DNA from 2 places in the Cereibacter azotoformans genome. Region 1 is predicted to be linked to the other one. Evidence: riboswitches for the same ligand, from Rfam matches in the RefSeq annotation. Region 1 holds a riboswitch; the other holds the start of a gene.

The links. Region 1 has a riboswitch for thiamine pyrophosphate ahead of thiM (hydroxyethylthiazole kinase). Riboswitches for the same ligand answer to the same signal wherever they lie in the genome.
Region 2: another riboswitch for thiamine pyrophosphate. It lies ahead of thiB (thiamine ABC transporter substrate binding subunit); the one in region 1 lies ahead of thiM (hydroxyethylthiazole kinase).

Annotation. Positions count from the first base shown of each region.
Region 1 covers NZ_CP090021.1:524,959-535,118, reverse strand. The annotation lists gene LV780_RS02670 (DUF2948 family protein) at 1-41, opposite strand, end outside; gene murA (UDP-N-acetylglucosamine 1-carboxyvinyltransferase) at 41-1,309, opposite strand; gene LV780_RS02660 (hypothetical protein) at 1,320-1,514, opposite strand; tRNA gene LV780_RS02655 (tRNA-Thr) at 1,616-1,690, shown strand; gene LV780_RS02650 (sensor histidine kinase) at 2,100-3,752, shown strand; gene LV780_RS02645 (ABC transporter permease) at 3,761-4,477, opposite strand; gene LV780_RS02640 (ATP-binding cassette domain-containing protein) at 4,474-5,154, opposite strand; gene LV780_RS02635 (ABC transporter substrate-binding protein) at 5,154-6,083, opposite strand; gene thiD (bifunctional hydroxymethylpyrimidine kinase/phosphomethylpyrimidine kinase) at 6,080-6,883, opposite strand; gene thiE (thiamine phosphate synthase) at 6,880-7,491, opposite strand; gene thiM (hydroxyethylthiazole kinase) at 7,488-8,276, opposite strand; TPP riboswitch at 8,324-8,421, opposite strand; gene LV780_RS02615 (lytic transglycosylase domain-containing protein) at 8,544-8,996, opposite strand; gene LV780_RS02610 (inositol monophosphatase family protein) at 8,993-9,787, opposite strand; gene galE (UDP-glucose 4-epimerase GalE) at 9,798-10,160, opposite strand, start outside.
Region 2 covers NZ_CP090021.1:2,795,082-2,805,241, reverse strand. The annotation lists gene LV780_RS14055 (HU family DNA-binding protein) at 5-292, shown strand; gene LV780_RS14050 (DMT family transporter) at 365-1,246, shown strand; gene aroC (chorismate synthase) at 1,243-2,349, opposite strand; TPP riboswitch at 2,463-2,562, shown strand; gene thiB (thiamine ABC transporter substrate binding subunit) at 2,597-3,580, shown strand; gene LV780_RS14035 (thiamine/thiamine pyrophosphate ABC transporter permease ThiP) at 3,556-5,070, shown strand; gene LV780_RS14030 (thiamine ABC transporter ATP-binding protein) at 5,057-5,752, shown strand; gene petC (cytochrome c1) at 5,816-6,676, opposite strand; gene petB (cytochrome b) at 6,694-8,031, opposite strand; gene petA (ubiquinol-cytochrome c reductase iron-sulfur subunit) at 8,042-8,605, opposite strand; gene LV780_RS14010 (glutathione S-transferase) at 8,924-9,532, opposite strand; gene LV780_RS14005 (hypothetical protein) at 9,536-9,832, opposite strand; gene ykgO (type B 50S ribosomal protein L36) at 10,036-10,160, opposite strand, start outside.

The sequences.
Region 1 (10,160 bases):
AGCGGGCCTTCGTCGGCATCCTCGAACCGCGCATCCGCCATCAGCCGGGTATCCTCCTGATCTGCGCGCCGCAGGCGCTCAGTTTCTCTTCCACCCTCTCATAGCCGCGGTCGAGGTGATAGACGCGGCTCACGACCGTCTCGCCCTCGGCGGCCAGCCCGGCGAGGATGAGGCTCACCGAGGCCCGCAGGTCCGTGGCCATCACGGGCGCACCCCGCAGCTTCTCGACGCCGCTCACCCTGGCCGTCCCGCCATGCACCTCGATCCGCGCCCCCATCCGGGTCAGTTCGGGAGCGTGCATGAATCGGTTCTCGAAGATCTTCTCCTCAAGCACCGACGTGCCCTCGGCCGTGCACAGCAGCGCCATCATCTGCGCCTGCAGGTCGGTCGGGAAGCCGGGGAACGGCTCGGTCGTGACATCGACCGCCTTCACCCGGCCGTTCCGGCGCGCGACGCGCAGCCCGCGCTCGGTCTCCTCGACCGAGATGCCGGCCGCGTCGAGCTTTTCGCAGAAGGCGCCGACCAGTTCGATCCGCCCGCCGAGGAGTTCCACCTCGCCGCCGCAGATCGCGGGCGCGAGCATGTAGGTGCCCAGCTCGATCCGGTCGGTCACCACGGGATGCGTCGCCCCGCCCAGCCGGTCCACGCCCTGCACGGTGATGGTCGCGCTGCCCTCGCCCTCGATCTGCGCCCCCATCCGCCGCAGGCAGCGGGCGAGATCGACGATCTCGGGCTCGCGCGCGGCGTTCTCGAGCACGGTCGTCCCTTTGGCCAGCGTCGCCGCCATCAGGGCATTTTCCGTGGCGCCGACCGACACGATGGGGAAGGCCACCCGGGCGCCCCGCAGCCCGCCGGCCGGTGCCTTGGCGTGGATGTAGCCATCGCGCAGGTCGAGGTCGGCGCCCATCGCCTCGAGGGCCTTCAGATGCAGGTCCACCGGCCGCGCCCCGATGGCGCAGCCGCCGGGCAGCGACACGACCGCATGGCCGTCGCGCGCCAGCATCGGCCCGAGCACGAGGATCGAGGCCCGCATCTTGCGCACGATGTCATAATCCGCGCGATGATCCGTCAGCGCGTGCGACGAGAGCGCGAGCACCTGCCCGCCCTGCAGGCTGGCCACCTCGGCCCCGAGCGACTGCAGAAGCTGGGTCATGGTGCGAATGTCCGAGAGCCTCGGCGCGTTGGTCAGCGTGAGCGGCTCGTCCGAGAGCAGCGTCGCGGGCATCAGCGCGAGGCACGCGTTCTTCGCCCCCGCGATCGGGATCTGCCCCCGCAGCTCGCCGTTGCCCTTCACCAGAATCGAATCCATCCGCCTGCCCTCATTCCGGCGCGTCTTCGGGTCCCGCCTCGCGGGCCGCGCGCGCCTTTGCCTGTGCCTTGCGCCGGGCCATATTGGCCTTCAGCGCCGCCTTCAACCGGTCTTCGCGGCTCTCTGCCGCAGGCCCCTTCGCCCCCGGCGAAGCCTTGCCGCCCGTGGCGCCCTGCGGCGCCTGATCCTTCGCCTTTCCGCTCATGGCGCCTTTCGTAACGCAGCGACAAAAAAGCGTCCAGTTGGCCCTTGCACGACGGTCGGATTGCGTCTAATCACCCGCCACGCCCGGCAGGGGCATCCGACGCTGCAGTAGCTCAGTGGTAGAGCACTCCCTTGGTAAGGGAGAGGTCGAGAGTTCAATCCTCTCCTGCAGCACCATCCTTCCAGTCTCGTGACAACGGCACGCACAGGTCAGCGGATCCCCCGCCATGTGCCGCATGTGGGCCAAGCAGACGCGCGGCAGCGATACCCGCCGCGCCGAGCGGTCTGGCCACATCCGTCAGAAAGCGCCCTTGCCTGCGGCGATCCGCGCCTTTGCGCGACTCTGAACCCCGTGCGATCTTCTTCCCTGTGAGAAAGTGATGTCTTGCAGGTAACCCTGCCGGATCCACCCGCAAGGGCAGAGTGTCCGGCTGCGTGCCCCGAGGGGCGCGAGAGCGGGGTGGCCGGTCCCGCGTCGGACCGCCACCCCGCACGGGCTTTCGAACCTCCGTGGCCCTCTTCCGCAAGTTGCGCTGGCATTTACCGCGACTTCGGGCAAATCTGCCCCCCAAAACCGGAGGGACGTGTGGCAGTGTCGTGGTTCGGATCGTCCGCCTTTCGCGAACGCGATGGGACGGCGCCCCTCTGGCTGGTGCTGATCCTGGTGCTGGCGGGCTACGCCCTGATGGGCCGTATCGGCACGGCAACGGCCATGCCGCCGACCGGCACCGTGGTGCTCTGGCCGGCGAACGCGGTCCTGCTCACGGGACTTCTCTTCAGCAGCCCGCGACACTGGCCCTTCCTGCTGGCCGCGGGTCTCGCGGGCGAAGTCATCGCCGGGTGGGACACGCTCAGCCTGCCCTGGGCGCTGGCCTTCGGCCTCGTCAACGGCGTCGAGGCGATGCTCGCCGCCGCACTTCTGCGTCGCCTCGCCACCGGACCCCTACGGATCGACGGGCTGGCGGCCTTCGTCCGATACGTTCTGGTCGCTCCGTTCGCGGCGTCGGCGCTGGCCGCAACCGCAGGGGCACTGATAATCAAGCTCCGCTTCCCCGAGATCGGCTACCTGCATTACTGGCGGGTCTTCTGGCTGGGCGACGCGCTCGGCCTGCTTCTGGTCGGGACCACCCTCCTCGTCTGGCTCGCCCCGCGCGAGCGACCGCGCATGCCGCCGCGGTTGCGGCTGCTCGAGGCCGTGGCGCTGTCAGCCTGTCTCATCGCCGGCGCGGTCCTGTCGCTGCGCATCGCGCACGATCTGGATCATCTCTATCTGCTTTTCCCGTTGCTGGTCTGGACGGCCCTGCGCTTCCGCATCGAGGGCGCGACGCTCGCCGTCCTTGCGGTGACGGCCATCGCGATCCGGGCCATGCTCGACGGGCTCGGCCCCTTCACGGATCTGGCAGAAGTGGACCGGGTGACGGCGATGCAACTGCTCATCGCCGTCGTCGCGCTCTCGACCTTCATACTGGCGGTGTCCGCCGACGAGCGGCGGCAGGTCACGCGGAACCTGAAGCGTTCGGTCCGCGAACTCCAGCAGGCCCGCGCGGATCTCGAGAGGATGAACGCCGATCTCGACGGCATCGTGACCGAGCGCACCCGCGCGCTCCGCAGCACGCTCGAGCGCAACGAGATGCTGCTGCGTGAGGTGCACCACCGGGTGAAGAACAACCTCCAGCTGATCTCGAGCCTCGTGGCGCTGCAGCGGCGCGGCGTGACAGAGCCCGCCATGCGCGAGCGGATGGTCCGCATCCAGGGCCAGATCGGCGCCATCGCCCGGACCTACGACCTGCTTCACCGGCTGGGGGCGAGTGAACAGGTGGATTTCGGGCCCTTCGTGCCCGCGCTGTGCGAGGCCATCGAGGAAAGCGAGGGCGGCCGGGCGCAGGTGACGCCCGATCTTCAGGGCAGCGCGGAGGTGACGGCCGACAGCGCCATCGCCCTCTCGCTCGCCCTGAACGAGCTGGTGACGAACGCGCTCAAGCACGGCGGGCCCGAGCCGGAGGTTCGGGTGAGCTGCCGCCGCGAGAGGGGTGAACTCGTGCTGACGGTCGCGGACGACGGGCCGGGCCTTGGCGAAGGATTCGACCTGATGGCGCAGCCCGGTTTTGGCGTGCGGATGGTGGCAAGCCTGATCGGGCAGGTGAATGGAACGATCCGCACGCTGCCGGCGCAGCGCGGGGCGGCGATCGAGATCCGCGTGCCGGCGATGGACGGCACGGCGCCGCCCGGCACGCCCTGAGAGGCGGATCAGAGGCCCGCGCGTCTCAATCCCGCATCGGTCGCGGCCCGCAGGCACAACGTCATCGCCGCCAGCACGGCCAGCGCCGCAAACATGAGGTCCGTCTTCATCCGCGCGTTGGCCAGCAACATCAGGTGGCCGAGCCCGGCCGAAGACCCGACCCATTCGCCGATCACGGCCCCGATCGGGGCATAGACGGCCGCGATCCGCAGGGCCGCCGCCAGATGCGGCAGCGCATGCGGCAGCCTCAGCCACATCAGTTCCCGCCAGCGCGGCGCCCGCGCCAGCCGCGCCAGATCAAGGGCCGCCTCGGGTGTCGCCCGCAGCCCGTCATGCAGCGCCGACGCCACCGGGAAGAAGGTGATGAGCACCACGACCGCGACCTTCGACCCCATCCCGTAGCCGAGCCACAGCGTCAGGATCGGCGCCAGCGCAAAGACCGGAAGCGCCTGGCTGATGACGAGAAGCGGCCGGAGGATCTGCCCGAGCCGGTCCGAAAGCGCCGTGGCGAGGCCCGCGGCCAGCCCCGTGAGCACCCCCAGCCCGAGCCCCAGTCCGATCTCGGCCGCCGTCGTCGCGGCGTTCTGCGCAAGCATCCCCCGGTTGGTCCCCATCGCCTGCAGCACCGCCACCGGCCCCGGCAGGATGAAGGGCGGCACCGCGGTGAGGCTCACCACCGCCTGCCAGAGCGCCAGCAGCGCGATCCCCGCCAGCACGGCCCTCATGCCGCAAGCCGCGCCATCAGCCGCTCGGCCTCGGCCGCAAGCGCGGGCAGCGGACGAGGCACGGGCCCCGGCGGCAGCGCGACCGGAGAGAGCGTTCCGCCCTCGAGCAACCAGACCCGGTTGCCCATCCGCAAGGCCTCCATCGGATCATGCGTGACCATCAGCACCGCCGCGCCCGAAAGCCGCTCCAGCGCCAGATCCTGCATCCGCCGCCGCGTGCCCGCATCGAGGGCCGAGAAGGGCTCGTCCAGCAGCGCAAGCGGCGCCTCCTCCATCAGCGCGCGGGCCAGGGCCACCCGCTGCCGCTGCCCCCCCGAGAGGCTCGCGGGCCGGCGCGCCTCCTGCCCTTCCAACCCGACGAGGGCCAGAAGCTCCCGCGCCCGCGCGGCATCGGCGCGTGCTCCCGACAGCCTGCGCCCGAGCAGCACGTTCCCGAGCAGGCTCGACCGCTCCTGCAGGAGATCGCGCTGCGCCATCCAGGCGATCCGCCGCGGCGCCCTCACCTGCCCCTCGAACTCTGCGCCCGTGGGCAGGCCCGCCACGAGCCGCAGGATCGTGCTCTTGCCGGCGCCGCTGGCGCCGAGCAGACAGGTCCAGCCCGGCGCCAGCGGCAGGGCGATGTCGCGAAACAGCACCCGGCCGCCGATCCGGGCCGAGCCCTCGATCCCGAACCCCATCAGGGGGCCGACAGATCGACCGCCACGTCGGCCACCGCGGGCGCCACCGCGATCAGGCCCACCTCGGCCATGTAGCGCCCGAACCCGGCATAGCGGTCGGCGTCAAGCGCCATCGGCCGCGCCGCGAAATGGGGCAGCGTGTCGCCCCATGCGGCGGCGTTCAGGTCATCGTCCACCTCGGCCGACCAGCCGCGAAAGACCTCCCACGCCTCGTCGGGATGGTCCGCGATCCAGCCGGCCGCCCGCTCGGTCACTTTCAGGAAGGCGGCCACGGCGTCGCGGTCCATCCGGTCGGGGTTGGCCACATAGATCAGCTCGTCATAGGCGGGCACGCCATTCTCTTCGGGCAGGAAGCAGCGGCCCTCCTGTCCCGCGGCGGCGATCTGGTGCAACTCGAAGTTGCGGAAGGCCCCCGCCACCGCATCGACCTGCCCGCTCGCCAGCGCCGGGGTCAGCGCGAAGTTGACGTTCACGAACCCGACCTCGGCGGGCTCGACCCCGTTCGTGCGCAGCATCGTGTGCAGAAGCGCCTCCTCGATCCCCGCGACCGAGAAGCCGACCTTGCGCCCCTTCAGATCGGCCAGTCCCTGCACCGGACCATCGGCCTTCGCCATGACGCAATAGAGCGGGCTTTCGACCAGCGTCCCCACCCGCACGAGGGGCAGCCCCTCGGCATGTTGCAGGTAGAGCTGCGGCTGGTAGGTGATCGCAAGATCGACCTGACCCGAGGCCGCCATCTTCGGCGGATCGGCCGGATCGGCCGGGGCCACGATCTCGACCTCGAGGCCCGCCTCGTCGAACCAGCCCTGCCGCTCGGCGACGATGATGGGCCCGTGATCGGGGTTCACGAACCAGTCGAGCGCGATGGTCAGCGGCTGGGCCACAGCGGGCGCAGGCAGCAGCAGGGCAAAGAGGGCTGCGCGTTTCATTCAGGGCTCCTCAGCATGAAGAAGTGATCGGTCGGCCCGTGGCCGCTGCCGACGGACAGGGCATCGGCCCCGGCGATGGCGCCCGAGACGTAGGTCTTGGCGGCCCGGCAGGCGGCGAGCGCGTCGCCCGACAGGGCGAGATGCGTGGCGAGCGCCGACGACAGGGTGCAGCCCGTCCCGTGCGTGTTCCGCGTGTCGGTGCGGGGCGCCACGAGCCATTCCATCCTGTCCCGATCCAGAAACAGGTCGGGGCAGTCCTCGCCCGCGAGATGGCCGCCCTTGAGCAGCACCGCCGCCGGCCCCAGAGCCAGCAGCGCCCGCGCCTGACGCTCCATGCCCGCCCGGTCCGACACCTCGGCCTCGCCCAGCAGGTCCGCCGCCTCGGGGAGGTTCGGGGTGACGATCCGCGCCAGCGGCATCAGACGCTCGCGCAGCGCCGCCACCGCCTCGGCCGCAAGCAGCCGGTCGCCACCCTTGGCCACCATCACCGGATCGAGGACAACCGGCGCCCTCTGGCCGGCCAGTTCGGCCGCCACCGCCTCGGTGATGGCCGCCGTTCCCAGCATCCCGATCTTGATCGCATCCGTGCGCACATCGGTCAGGACCGCGCGAAGCTGCGCGGTGACGAAGGCGGGCGCGACCAGCTCGACCCCCGTCACCCCGCGCGTGTTCTGCGCCGTGAGCGCGGTCAGCACGGCCATCCCGTAGCCGCCGTTCGCGCCGATGGCCTTGATGTCGGCCTGTATGCCTGCGCCGCCCGACGGGTCCGAGCCCGCGATGGAAAGGATGTTGGGGATCATGCCTGTCTCCACTCCTCGGCAAGGGCGCGCGCGGCCGCCTCGGGGTCCGCGGCCGAGCCGATGGCCGACACCACCGCCAGCCCGTCCGCCCCCGCAGCCTTCACCGCCCGCGCATCGCCCGCGCCGAGCCCGCCGATCGCCACGGCCGGAACCGGCGCCGCCGCGACCAGCCGCGCGAGCCCGTCAAACCCGATGGGCGGCGCATGATCGGGCTTGGACGCCGTCGCCCGCACCGGCCCCACGCCCACATAATCCACGATCCCCAGCGGCAGGGCCTGCAGATGTCCGGGCGCCTCGACCGACAGGCCAAGCAGCCGGTCCGGCCCGATCCGCCGCCGCGCCTCCTCGATGCCGAGATCGCCCTGCCCCACATGAAGGCCCGCCGCCCCCGCCGCCAGCACGACCTCGACCCGGTCGTTCACGATCAGCGGCACTCCGAACGGATCGAGGGCCGCGATCAGCCGCCGGGCCAGCGGAACCAGCTCGGCGTCGCTTCGGCGCTTGTCGCGGAGCTGGACCAGCGTGGCCCCGCCACGCACCGCCGCGACCGCCAGCGCCTCGGGATCCGCGGCGCCGTCGGGCGTCACGAAATAGAGCGTGAGGTTCATGCCGCCTCCAGCTTCGCGCCGCGATCGAGATCATCGGGCGTCATCGCATGAAGCGCGTCGAGGAAGGCCACCTGGAAGCTGCCCGGCCCCGCGGCCCGGCGCGCCGCCTCCTCACCCGCAAGGCCGAAGAAGGCAAGCCCCGCGGCGGTGGCCTCGAAGGCGGGCCCGCCCGCCGCAAAGGCCCCGACGATGCCGGTCAGGGAGCAGCCGAGCGCGGTGACCTTCGGCATCAGCGCATGTCCGTTGCCGCACCGGATGCCCCGGCGGCCGTCGGTGACGAAATCCACCGGGCCCGTCACCGCCACCACGGCGCCCGACCCTTCGGCAAGGCGCTGCGCGGCGGCCTCGGCGGCCGCCACCGTGTCGGCGCTGTCGGCGCCCTTGCCCCGCGCTTCGGCGCCGGCGAGGGCCAGGATCTCCGAGGCGTTGCCGCGGATGACGGTGGGCTTCAGCGCCAGAAGCCGCGCCCCGAGACCGCGGCGGAAGGCCGTGGCCCCCACCGCCACCGGATCGAGCACCCAGGGCCGCCCGGCCGCGACGGCGCCGCGCGCCGCGGCCTCCATCCCCTCGACCCAGCGCGGGCTGGGCGTGCCGAGGTTGATGGTCAGCACCTGCGCGATGGCGGCGAACTCGCCCGATTCCTCGGCGTCATGCACCATCGCGGGCGAGGCGCCCGCCGCCAGCAGCACGTTGGCCATGACGTTCATGGCGACGAAGTTTGTGATGCACTGCACCAGCGGCGCCGTGCTCCGCATGGTGTCGAGATAGGCTCCGCAGCGATCCATCTTGCTCCTTCCATGACGGAAGGAGACGAAATGACCCCAGGCACAGGACCTGCAGCACCGCGACTTCCTCCGCCAGCATGACCTGGTTCAGGTTCGAAGGGTGCTTCTCAGCCCGGCTATGTCCCGGACGCCCCTGTCACTGACCAAGCCATACCGCGAGGCGAGCGCGCGGCGCAAGTCTCTTCAGGCGGGCGCGGTGGCGCCCCGGGCCGGGCGTATCACGAAGCGCGAATGGACCCGCGCTGCCGAAGGGCGCGGCCTGCCGGATCAGCGCAGGCCGGTTTCTTCGAGCAGCCCAAGGCGCTTGGCCTCGTAGTAATAGCCGTTGCGATACCACTGGATCGCGCGCTCTTCGTTGCCGCGCGCCACCAGCCACGCGCCGCGCAGATATTTGCCGCCGTAGGTCAGGTTCGTCCGCGCGTCGAGCAGGCTCTCGGCCTCGCCCTTGTAGCCCATGGTCTTCGCGGTCTGGGGATGGATCTGCATCAACCCCATGTAGGGCCCGTTGCGCGCCGCCGGATTGTAGCCGCTTTCGCCCCGCACCACCCGGTGCATCAGCGACGGCGGAACCTGGTAGAGCCTGGCATAGTCGCTCACCATCCGCATCACCTCGGGCTGGCCCGAGCCTTCGCCGCGCCCTTCCGTGGACGTGGCGCCTCCGCCACAGCCCCCCAGCGCCAGCGCCGCTGCAAGAAGCGCGGCGGTCATCATGACCTTCATCCTGCCTGTCCCTCTGCTGCCTTCACAACGGCTGTCAGATCTTCCCACACGTTCGGTGCGGCGACGAGCACCATGCCACCGCTTGCGTCTTCGGGAAAGGGGGAAGCCAGCCCTTGTGTTTCTTCGACCATCAGCATGGCCGCGAGACAGTCCCAGGGGTTCATGTGCGGCTCGTAATAGCCCCCCAGCCGGCCCGCGGCGACCGAGGCCAGCATGATCGCGCCCGAACCGTTGCGGTAGAACATTCCGCCGCGCCGCATCAGCTCGCGCACCAGCGCGGCCGCGACGTCGGGCGGCGTGCGATGGCTCGCCCCGAGGGCCACGTTGCAGTTGCCGATGCGCAGATCGGCGCGCGCATGCAGCCGCTCGCCGTTGAGGAAGGCCCCGCCCCCGCGCCGGGCGGTGAAGGTCTCGCGCGCAAGCGGATGCTCGATGACGCCCGCCACAGTGCGGCCGTCCTGCTGAAGCGCAAGGACCACGCACCAGTGCGGCAGACCGGCGAGGAAGGGTGCGGTCCCGTCGATCGGGTCGATCACCCAGGTGAAGCCGGATGTCCCCGCCTGCGCCCCGTGCTCTTCGCCCAGAAAGCCGTCTTCGGGATGGCGCTCCGAGAGGCGGCGCCGGATCAGCGTCTCGACCTCGCGGTCGGCCCGGCTCACGATGTCCTGGGGGCTCGCCTTGGCCTCGACCGCAAGGCTCTCGCGGCGGGCGAAGAAGTCAAGCGCGAGGCGGCCGGCTTCCGCCGCCACCTCGCAGGCCAAGGCCAGGCGGTCTCCGACCGGATCGGTCACTCTCTCATCCTCACTGCTCAAAGCGCGGGGCCTGATGCCAGCGCCATGCATCGGCGATCATGTGCGGCAGGGTGGACCGTTCGGGCTCCCACCCGAGTTCGCGCACGGCACGCTCCGACCCGCAGACGAGGGCGGCCGCATCGCCCGCCCGGCGCGCGCCGATCACGATCGGCACCTCGCGGTTGGTGACGGCGCGCGACTGTTCGATCACCTCGCGCACCGAGAAGCCGCGCCCCGTGCCGAGGCAGAAGACCCGGCTGGTGCCGCCCTGAAGCAGCCGGTTCAGCCCCAGCACATGCGCCTGCGCCAGATCCATCACATGCACATAGTCGCGGATGCAGGTGCCGTCGCGCGTGGGATAATCGGTGCCGAA
Region 2 (10,160 bases), 750 kb from region 1:
TCTCATGTCGAAACCGATGACCAAGACGCAGCTCGTGGCGACACTCGCTGACGAGATGGGCGCGGACAAGAAGACGGCCAATGCGGCTCTCGACGCGATCGCGTCCATCGTGGCCCGCCAAGTGGCCGCCGGCGGCGCGGTCACGCTGCCGGGCCTCGGCAAGGTCGTCTGCCGCGAGCGGCCCGAGCGTCAGGTGCGCAACCCCGCCACCGGCGAGCAGGTGACCAAGGCCGCCGACAAGCAGGTGAAATTCACGATCGCCAAGGCGCTGAAGGACAGCGTGAACGCCTGATCCTTCGGGCTCGGCCTTGGCAGCCATCCGAGGGTCGCCTGTCGGCGGCCCTTTTTTCATGGGGGGAGCGGGATGGATCTGCGCAGCATCGGAATGGGCCTGGCCTTCGCCTTCATGTGGTCCTCGGCCTTCGCCTCGGCGCGGATCATCGTGGCCCATGCGCCGCCCCTGAGCGCCCTGTCGCTGCGCTTTCTCGTCTCGGGGCTCATCGCGCTGGCCATCGGTGCGGCGCTTGGCCAGTCGGCCCGGCTGACGCCCGCGCAGTGGCGCGGCGTGGTGATCTTTGGCCTGTGCCAGAACGCGCTCTACCTCGGGCTCAACTTCGTCGCGATGCGCTGGGTCAGCGCCAGCTTTGCCGCGATCGTGGCCTCGATCATGCCGCTGCTGGTGGCGCTGGCGGGCTGGATCTTCCTGCACGAGCGGCTGCGGCCGCTGACGGCGCTGGGGCTGCTTGCGGGAATGACGGGCGTGGTGATGATCATGGGCACGCGGCTCTCGGGTGGCGAGGACGGGCTCGGCTTCCTCCTCTGCGTCGTGGGGGTGATCGCCCTGACGGCGGCGACGCTCACGGTCCGGGTGGCCTCGTCGGGGGGCAACCTGCTGATCATCGTGGGGCTGCAGATGCTGGTGGGCTCGGCCGCGCTCGCCCCCGTGGCGCTTGCGATTGAGACCCCGCTCGAGGTTGCCTGGAGTCTCAGCCTTCTTGCGGCCTTCGCCTACACGACCCTCGTGCCGGGGTTGCTCGCGACCTGGGTCTGGTTTCTCCTCGTGGGCCGGATCGGGGCGGTGCGGGCCGCCACCTTCCACTTCCTCAACCCGTTCTTCGGCGTGGCCGTGGCGGCGGTGCTTCTGGGCGAACGGATGGGGGTCTGGGACGCGGTCGGCGTCGTCGTGATCGCCGCGGGCATCCTTGCCGTGCAGCTGTCGCGCGTGCCTGAGGCCGCTCGGCGCTAGGCTTCGCCGATCGGGCCGCGCAGGCCGCCCGTCTGGCCACGGTCGAGGAGCAGGTGGTCGAGCAGAACGCAGGCCATCATCGCCTCGCCCACCGGCACCGCGCGGATGCCCACGCAGGGATCATGCCGGCCCTTGGTCACCACCTCCACCTCGCGGCCGTCGGTCGTGATCGAGCGCCGCGGCGTCAGGATCGATGAGGTGGGCTTCACGGCAAAGCGCACCACCACATCCTGCCCGGTCGAGATGCCGCCGAGGATGCCGCCCGCGTGGTTCGAGAGGAACTCGGGGCCATGCGCCCCCATGCGGATCTCGTCGGCGTTCTCGCTGCCGGTGAGGCAGGCCGCCGCCATGCCCTCGCCGATCTCCACGCCCTTCACGGCGTTGATCGTCATCATCGCCGCGGCAAGGTCGCTGTCGAGCTTGCCGTAGATCGGCGCGCCAAGCCCCGCAGGCACGCCCGAGGCGCGGATCTCGACGATGGCGCCCACCGAGTCATGCGCCTTGCGCAGCCCGTCGAGATAATCGGACCAGAGCGCGGCCGTATCCGGGTCGGGGCACCAGAAGGGGTTGCGCTCGATCTCGGCCCGGTCGAACCGGCTGCGGTCGATGGCGTGCGGGCCGATCTGCACCATGTAGCCCTCGATCCGCAGATCCGGCACCAGCTCGGACAGGGCCGCCCGTGCGATCCCGCCGGCCGCCACCCGTGCCGCCGTCTCGCGCGCCGAGGACCGGCCGCCGCCGCGATAGTCGCGCAGCCCGTATTTCCAGTGGTAGGTGATGTCGGCATGGCCGGGGCGGAAGCTCTGGGCGATCTCGCCGTAATCCTTGGACCTCTGATCGGTGTTCTCGATCATGAGTTGGATCGGCGTGCCGGTCGAACGGCCCTCGAATGTGCCCGACAGGATCCGCACCGCGTCGGGCTCCTGCCGCTGGGTGGTGAAGCGGTTCTGCCCCGGCTTGCGCCGGTCCAGCCAATGCTGGATCGCCTCGGCGTCGATGGCGATGCCGGGCGGGCAGCCGTCCACGGTGGCGCCGAGCGCGGGTCCGTGGCTCTCGCCCCAGGTGGTGACGCGGAAGATGTGGCCGAAGGTGTTGAAGCTCATGACGTCTGTCCCCGTTTGGGCCGAGCCATAGGGCAGATGCGGCCGCCGGGGAACCGGATTCTGGCGGGCGGGCCGGCTTTCCTGTTGCGGCGGCAGGCCGCGTCGCTATGGTCGGGGGCACCTCGGGGTGCCTGCAAGGGCTGAGACGCGCGCTGCGAACCCGTTGAACCTGACCCGGTTAGGACCGGCGGAGGGAAGGTGCATGGCTCCTCATCCCGTTCCGCCCGCGTCGTGAGAGGAGGATGAGATGAAGTTTCCGATGCTTGCTGCGGGTTTCGTGCTGACGGCCGGGGTGGCCGCGGCGCAAACCCCCGTGTTGACCGTGCTGACCTACGACAGCTTCACCTCGGAATGGGGCCCCGGCCCGGCCGTCGAGACGGCGTTCGAGGAGGTCTGCGGCTGCGACCTGCGCTTCGTGGCGGCGGGCGACGGCGCGGCGCTGCTGGCGCGCCTCCAGCTCGAGGGGGCGCGGAGCGAGGCCGATGTCGTGGTGGGTCTCGATACCAACCTCACGGCGGCGGCGGCGGCCACGGGGCTTTTCGCCCCCCATGGCGCGGCGGTCGAGGTCGATCTGCCGGTGGCGTGGGACGATCCCCTGTTCCTGCCCTTCGACTGGGGGTGGTTTGCCTTCGTCCATGATCGCAAGATGGCCGAGGTTCCGGGCTCCTTCGAGGAGCTTGCCGCCTCGGACGCCCGGATCGTCATTCAGGATCCGCGCAGCTCGACCCCCGGCCTTGGCCTGCTGATGTGGGTGAAGGCGGCCTACGGCGATCGCGCGCCCGAGATCTGGGGTGCGCTGGCCGACAATATCGTGACGGTGACGCCGGGATGGTCCGAGGCCTATGGTCTCTTCCTCGAGGGCGAGGCCGACATGGTGCTGAGCTACACGACCTCGCCCGCCTACCACCTGATCGCCGAAGAGGATGACAGCAAGGCCGCGGCCCCCTTCCGCGAGGGCCACTACCTGCAGGTCGAGGTGGCGGGCAAGCTCGCCGCCTCCGACCAGCCCGAGCTGGCCGACCGATTCCTCGCCTTCCTGCTCGAAGAGCCGGTGCAGTCGGTGCTGCCCACGACCAACTGGATGTATCCGGCCAGGTTGCCCGCCGGCGGGCTGCCCGAAGGGTTCGAGACGCTGGTCCGGCCCGATGTGTCGCTGCTTCTCTCGGCCGATGAGGCGCTCTCGCTGCGGCCGGAGGCCCTCCGCGAATGGCAAGACGCGCTGGCGCGCTGATCGTTGCCGCGGCCCTTGCCGCGCTGACGCTGGGGCCGCTCGCGCTGGTGATGGCGCGGGCGGGCGGCGGCGCGCTGGGGGCTGCCGACTGGGCCGCGCTGCGCTTCACGATCCTGCAGGCGGCGCTTTCGTCCCTCGTGTCGGTGCTGCTCGCCGTTCCGGTGGCGCGGGCGCTGGCGCGGCGCAGCTTTCCGGGCCGCGGGCTGATGATCGCGCTTCTGGGCGCGCCCTTCCTGCTGCCGGTCATTGTCGCCGTGCTGGGGATCATCGCGGTCTTCGGCCGGGCCGGCCTGTTCAATCGCGGGTTCGAGGCGCTGGGCCTGGCGCCCCTCTCGATCTACGGGCTGCATGGGGTGGTGCTGGCGCATGTCTTCTTCAACATGCCCTTCGCCGTCCGGCTGATCCTGCAGGGGTGGCTCGCCATTCCATCCGAGCGGTTCCGCCTCGCGGCGGCGCTGGGGTTCGGCCCGTCCGACGTCGCGCGGCACCTCGAGCGGCCGATGCTGCGCGAGGTGCTGCCGGGCGTGGTGCTCGTGGTCTTCGTGATCTGCCTGTCAAGCTTTGCCGTCGCCCTGACGCTGGGCGGGGGTCCGAGGGCCACGACGGTGGAGCTTGCGATCTATCAGGCGCTCCGCTTCGAGTTCGACTTGGGGCGGGCGGCCTTGCTGGCCGCGCTGCAATTCACGATCTGTGGCGCGGCGGTGCTCGCCACGGGGGCCGTGGCCCTGCCCTCGGCCTTCGGAGCGGGCCTTGATCGCGCCGCCGTGCCCTTTGCGCCGCGTGGCTGGCGCCGAGTGGCGGATGCTCTCGTGTTGACAGCAGCGGCCGCCTTTCTTCTTCTGCCGATGGCCATGGTCGCGGCGCGCGGGCTGCCCGGACTGTTCCAGCTGCCGCCCGAAGTCTGGGCGGCTGCCGGCCGGTCGCTGTCGGTGGCGCTGCCTTCGGCCTTCCTGTCCGTCTCCGGGGCGTTGGTTCTGGCGCTGGCCTCTCCGCGATTCGGGCTGGTGGCCACGCTTCCGCTTGCGGCCTCGTCGCTCGTGCTCGGGACCGGGCTGTTCCTAGCCGTCCATCCGTTCCTGAATCCGACGCTGGTCGCGCTGCCGGTGACGATGCTGGTCAATGCGGTCCTGTCGCTGCCCTTCGCCTACCGCATCCTCGCGCCCGAGGCCCGCGCGCTCGAGGCCGATTACGGGCGACTTGCTCAGGCGCTGGGGCTGGGCGGGCTGGCACGGCTCCGTTGGCTGACGCTGCCCCGGCTGCGGCGACCGCTCGGCTTTGCGTTGGGGGTTTCGGCGGCGCTGGCGATGGGGGATCTTGGCGTGATCGCGCTGTTCGCGGGGGAAGGCGGCGCCACGCTGCCGCTCTTGGTTCAGCGTCTGATGGGGGCCTACCGGCTCGAGCAGGCGGCGGGAGCGGCGCTTCTTCTGGTGCTGACCAGCTTTGCCCTGTTCTGGATCTTTGACCGTGGAGGCCGCCATGCTGCATCTTGACCGGGTGGGGGTGCGGCTCGGCAGCTTCACCCTCAGCGCCGACTGGCAGGCGGCCGCGGGCGAGCGTCTGGCCGTGATCGGGCCGTCCGGCGGGGGCAAGTCCACGCTGCTGATGGCGATCGCGGGCTTCGTCGCGTTGGCGGAGGGGAGGGTGCTCTGGCAGGGCCGTGATCTCGGGCCCATGGCCCCGGGCGAGCGGCCGGTGAGCATCCTGTTTCAGGATCAGAACCTCTTCCCGCACCTCACGCTGCGCGAAAACCTGGGGCTCGGCCTGTCGCCGCGGCTGCGGCTCGGACCGCGGGACAGGGAGCGGATCGAGGCCGCGCTTGAGCGTGTCGGTCTGTCGGGACTCGGCGATGCGCGGCCGGGGCGGCTGTCGGGCGGCCAGCAGGGGAGGGCGGCGCTGGCCCGCGCCCTCCTCCGGGCGCGGCCGATCCTCTTGCTGGACGAACCCTTCGCCGCCCTTGGTCCCGCGCTCAAGTCCGAGATGCTGACGCTGGTGGCCGAGATCGCCGCCGAAACGCAGGCCACGGTGCTGATGGTGACCCACGATCCCGAGGATACCCGCCGCTTTGCCGGGCGGACGGTGCTGGTGGCGGAGGGTCTCGCCCAGCCGCCGCGCGAGACCGAGGCGCTCTTTGCCGATCCGCCGCCCGCTTTGCGGCACTATCTCGGCACCTGATCGGGCCCTTGAAATGCCGAAGGCCCCGCGCGAGCGGGGCCTTCGGGTCGATCCGTTGCGGGATCAGGCTTCGGTCTTCTTCTTGCCCTTCACGCCGGCCCAGAGCCGCTTGTTCGTCAGGTAGAGCAGGACGGACAGGACGGTCAGGAACATCACGGCGGTGAAGCCGGCCTGCTTGCGGGCCATCATCTTCGGCTCGGCCGTCCACATCAGGAAGGCCGAGACATCTTCGGCCATCGCGTGAACGCTGGCATCGTGGCCGTCGGAATATTCCACAAGATCATCCATGAGCGGAGGCGGCATGGCGATCCAGCTGCCGGCCACGGTCTTGACGCCATTGGCATCCTTGCAGCTGTCCGGCACCGCGCCGTTCTGGAACACGCGGTTGTAGTAGTAGCCGTCGGGTTCGTTGTCGATGGCGCACTTCGGCGGCTCATCCGGGTAGCCGGTGAGGATCGAGAACATGTACTCGGCCCCGCCCATCCCGTTGAAGAGCTGGCTGAGACCCGTGCCCATCGGGCCGTGGAAGCCCGCGCGCGACTTCGTCATCAGGCTGAGGTCGGGCGCGTTCTCAAGCTGCGAGACCGGGAAGTGGTCGGTCGGCGCGCCGTCGCGGTCCTCGCCGGTCTCGGCATCCACCACCGTGAACTGGGTGGCATAGGCCCGGACCTGGTCCTCGGGCAGCTCGGGGCCGCCCTTGTCCGAGAGGCTGCGGATCGGGACATACTTCAGCCCGTGGCAGGCCGAGCAGACCTCGGTATAGACCTGAAGGCCGCGTTGCAGCTGGTGCTGGTCGAAGGTGCCGAACGGGCCCTCGAACACGAAGTCCACATCCTCGATATGGCCGGCGCCACCGGCCGCCATCGCAGCCCCGCCCGAAAGGGCGAGCGCCGTGACGGCTGTGAGAGTGAGTTTCCGGATCATCGTCACTGTCCTTTCCCTTACTCGGCCACGACGGTTTTCGTGCCGCCGGTTTCCGGCGAGTAGTGGGCGTTGAAGTCTTCCTCGATGGTCGCGGGCGCGGCCAGCGGCTTCTCGATGGCGCCAAGGATCGGCAGGATCACCAGGAAGTAGGCGAACCAGTAGGTCGAGGCGATCAGCGAGATCCAGTCGTAGGGGAAGTCGGTCTGCTGCGCGCCGACCCAGGTGAGCACCACGAAGTCCACGACCAGAAGCCAGAAGTAGATCTTGAACATCGGGCGGTAGCGGCCCGACCGCACCGGCGAGGTGTCAAGCCACGGCACCAGCGCCATCACGAGGATCGCGCCGAACATCGCGAGCACGCCGAAGAACTTGGCGTCAACGATGCCGAAGGTGATGAACTGGACGATCTGCACCACCCAGACGTCGGCGGTGAAGGCGCGCAGGATCGCGTAGAACGGCAGGAAGTACCATTCGGGCACGATATGCGCCGGCGTCGAGAGCGGGTTGGCCTCGATGTAGTTGTCGGGGTGGCCGAGGTAGTTCGGCATGAAGCCGACGATGGCGAAGAACACCAGCAGGACGACGGCGAGAGCGAAGAGGTCCTTGATGATGAAGTAGGGCCAGAAGGGAAGCGCGTCCTTCTGGGCTTCCGCCTTGGAGGTGCGGCGGACTTCGACGCCGGTCGGGTTGTTGTTGCCGGTGGCATGGAAGGCCCAGACGTGGATCGCGACGAGGGCGACGATCACGAAGGGCAGCAGATAGTGCAGCGAGAAGAAGCGGTTGAGCGTCGCGTTGTCCACCGCCGGGCCGCCGAGCAGCCAGGTCTGGATCGGCGCGCCGATGCCCGGGATCGCGCCGAAGAGGCCGGTGATCACGGTGGCGCCCCAGAAGGACATCTGACCCCACGGAAGCACATAGCCCATGAAGGCCGTGGCCATCATCGCGAGGTAGATCAGCATGCCGACGATCCAGGTGATCTCGCGCGGGGCCTTGTAGCTGCCGTAGTAGAGGCCGCGGAAGATGTGCAGATAGACGGCGATGAAGAACAGCGAGGCGCCGTTGGCATGCAGGTAGCGCATCATGTGGCCGGCGTTCACGTTGCGCATGATGTGCTCGACCGAGGCAAAGGCCAGATCGACATGCGGGGTGTAGTGCATCGCGAGAATGATGCCGGTGACGATCTGCAGCACGAGGCAGAACACCAGCACGACACCCCAGATCCACATCCAGTTCAGGTTCTTGGGTGTGGGGATCATGATCGTGTCATAGGCCAGCGCCACGATCGGCAGCCGGCGGTGCAGCCACTTCTCGATGCCTGTCCGCGGCTCGTAGTGGTCGTGGGGGATTCCGGACATGGCTTGTTCCTTACCCGAGCTGGATGGTGGTTTCGTCGATGAACTGGGCGAGCGGGATCGGCAGGTTCTCGGGGGCCGGGCCCTTGCGGATGCGGCCGGCGCTGTCGTAGTGCGACCCGTGGCAGGGGCAGAACCAGCCGCCGAAGTCGCCCGAGGCGCCGCCGATCGGCACGCAGCCGAGGTGCGTGCAGACCCCCCACATCACCAGCCACTCGCCGGCTTCGTCCAGCGTGCGGTTCTGGTCGGAAGCATCGGCTCCGCCCTCGATGTTGGCGTTGCGCGCGCTCTGGTCCGGGAGTTGGCTCAGCTGCACCGCACGGGCGGCCTCGATGTCGACCTCGGTGCGGCGGCGGATGAAGATCGGCTTGCCAAGGAACTTGACCGTAAGCTGAACGCCCGGATCGACGGCGCTGACATCGACGAAGATGGAGGCGAGAGCCTGCACGTCAGCCGATGGGTTCATCTGGTTGATCAGCGGCCAGACGGCGGCCCCGGTGGCCACCGCCCCGGCCCCGGCCGTGGCATAATACAGGAAATCCCTGCGGGTGCCTGCGTGATCTTCTGCGTTGGACACGAGAACTTCTCCCTTCCTCGGGCCGCTGCAGGCCCACAAGATGACCGGGCCGCGCAAACGCAGCCTTGCCTGTCGCCTTCTAATTCCCATGCGGCGTTGCGTCCAGCGGACAAACAGGCGCAGCAGATGTTTGAAGAGGGCCTTACATGCCGGTTTGGCGGCCACTTCCGGTGACCTGCTGCTGCAGGAATCGTCACGAGTGCGTGAGGGCGAGGGCGATTCCGCCGAAGATCGCGGGCCGGAGCGGCGCGGATCTCATCGGCCAGGGCGCGGCAGCGGCACCGGTCATTCGCGCTTCGCGAATGACCGGTCCGAGTCTCAGCCGACGGGCGCGGTCGCGATCATGGAGGGGCGCTGGCTGAAGCCGGCCTCCCAGCCGGCCAGCGCCGGGTGGGCCGCGCGCCAGGTGCGCCCGGCGTGGCGGAAGTCCAGATAGGCGAGCGCGCAGCCCATCGCGATCTGGCCGATATCCAGCGGGCCGCAGAGCTGGCTCATCCAGCGGGCCTCGACGGCCTGAAGGCTGCGGGCGATCTTGCTCCATTGCCCTTCGATCCAGGGCTCGTGACGCTTCTCCTCGGGCCGGGTGCGGATTTCATAGACCATCAGCACCGCCGCCTCGAGAATCCCGTCGGCCGTCGCCTCGAGGGTCAGCGCATCCCAGAGCCGGGGCGGCGGCGGGTAGAGGCCCGCGTTCGCGACCGAGTCGAGGTAGCGGCAGATCACCCGGCTGTCATAGAGGGCGGGCCCCTCCTCCCGCTCGAGCACCGGGATCTTGCCAAGCGGGTTCAGCGCGAGGGGCAGCGTGCCCGGATCGACGGGCGTGCCACCGGCCACCACCCGCTCGACCTGATCGGCAAGCCCTGTCTCGTGCAGCACGACATCCACCTTGCGCACGAAGGGCGAGGTGGCGGACGCATGGAGGCGCATGGGTCACACTTTCCGGATGCGAAGCCTGCCGAGCCAGGCCGCGTCGATCTCGACGCCTCCGCCCGACCAGGTGAGGGTGCGGCGGACTCTTGCGGCGGCGTTGGTCTGGCGCGTGTCCGCCGAGGCGCGATCGGCCGGACGGTGGAGCGAAAGTCCCTCGCCCAGATCGTCGAGGGCATCCTCGGCCCTCTGGTCGGTGCGACCCGGGCGGACGATGGCGCGGCGGGCGAGCCAGACGAGTCCGGCGACGGCACCGGCGCGCAGCGCGAAGGCGGCGACGGGAACGATGGGCAGGGGCATGGCGACCTCCTCTGTCGGCCCCCGGATGGTAGGGCGGAGGTCCGGCTCTGGCAACCGCCCTGCCGGGGCCGGGTAAACGGCCCGCCACGGCGTCGCTCCGCGGCCTGCGCCTCTGGCGGGGTTCCACCGCGGGGCGCTGGATATGAGAAGGCCGCCTCGGGATGGTCCCGGGCGGCCTTTCTGTCCCTCGAAGTCCGAAGCGATCAGCCCTGGCGGGCCTTGTAACGCTTCTGCGTCTTGTTGATCACATAGACGCGGCCCTTGCGGCGCACGACCTGGCAGTCGCGGTGGCGCAGCTTGAGCGAGCGGAGCGAGTTCGCAACCTTCA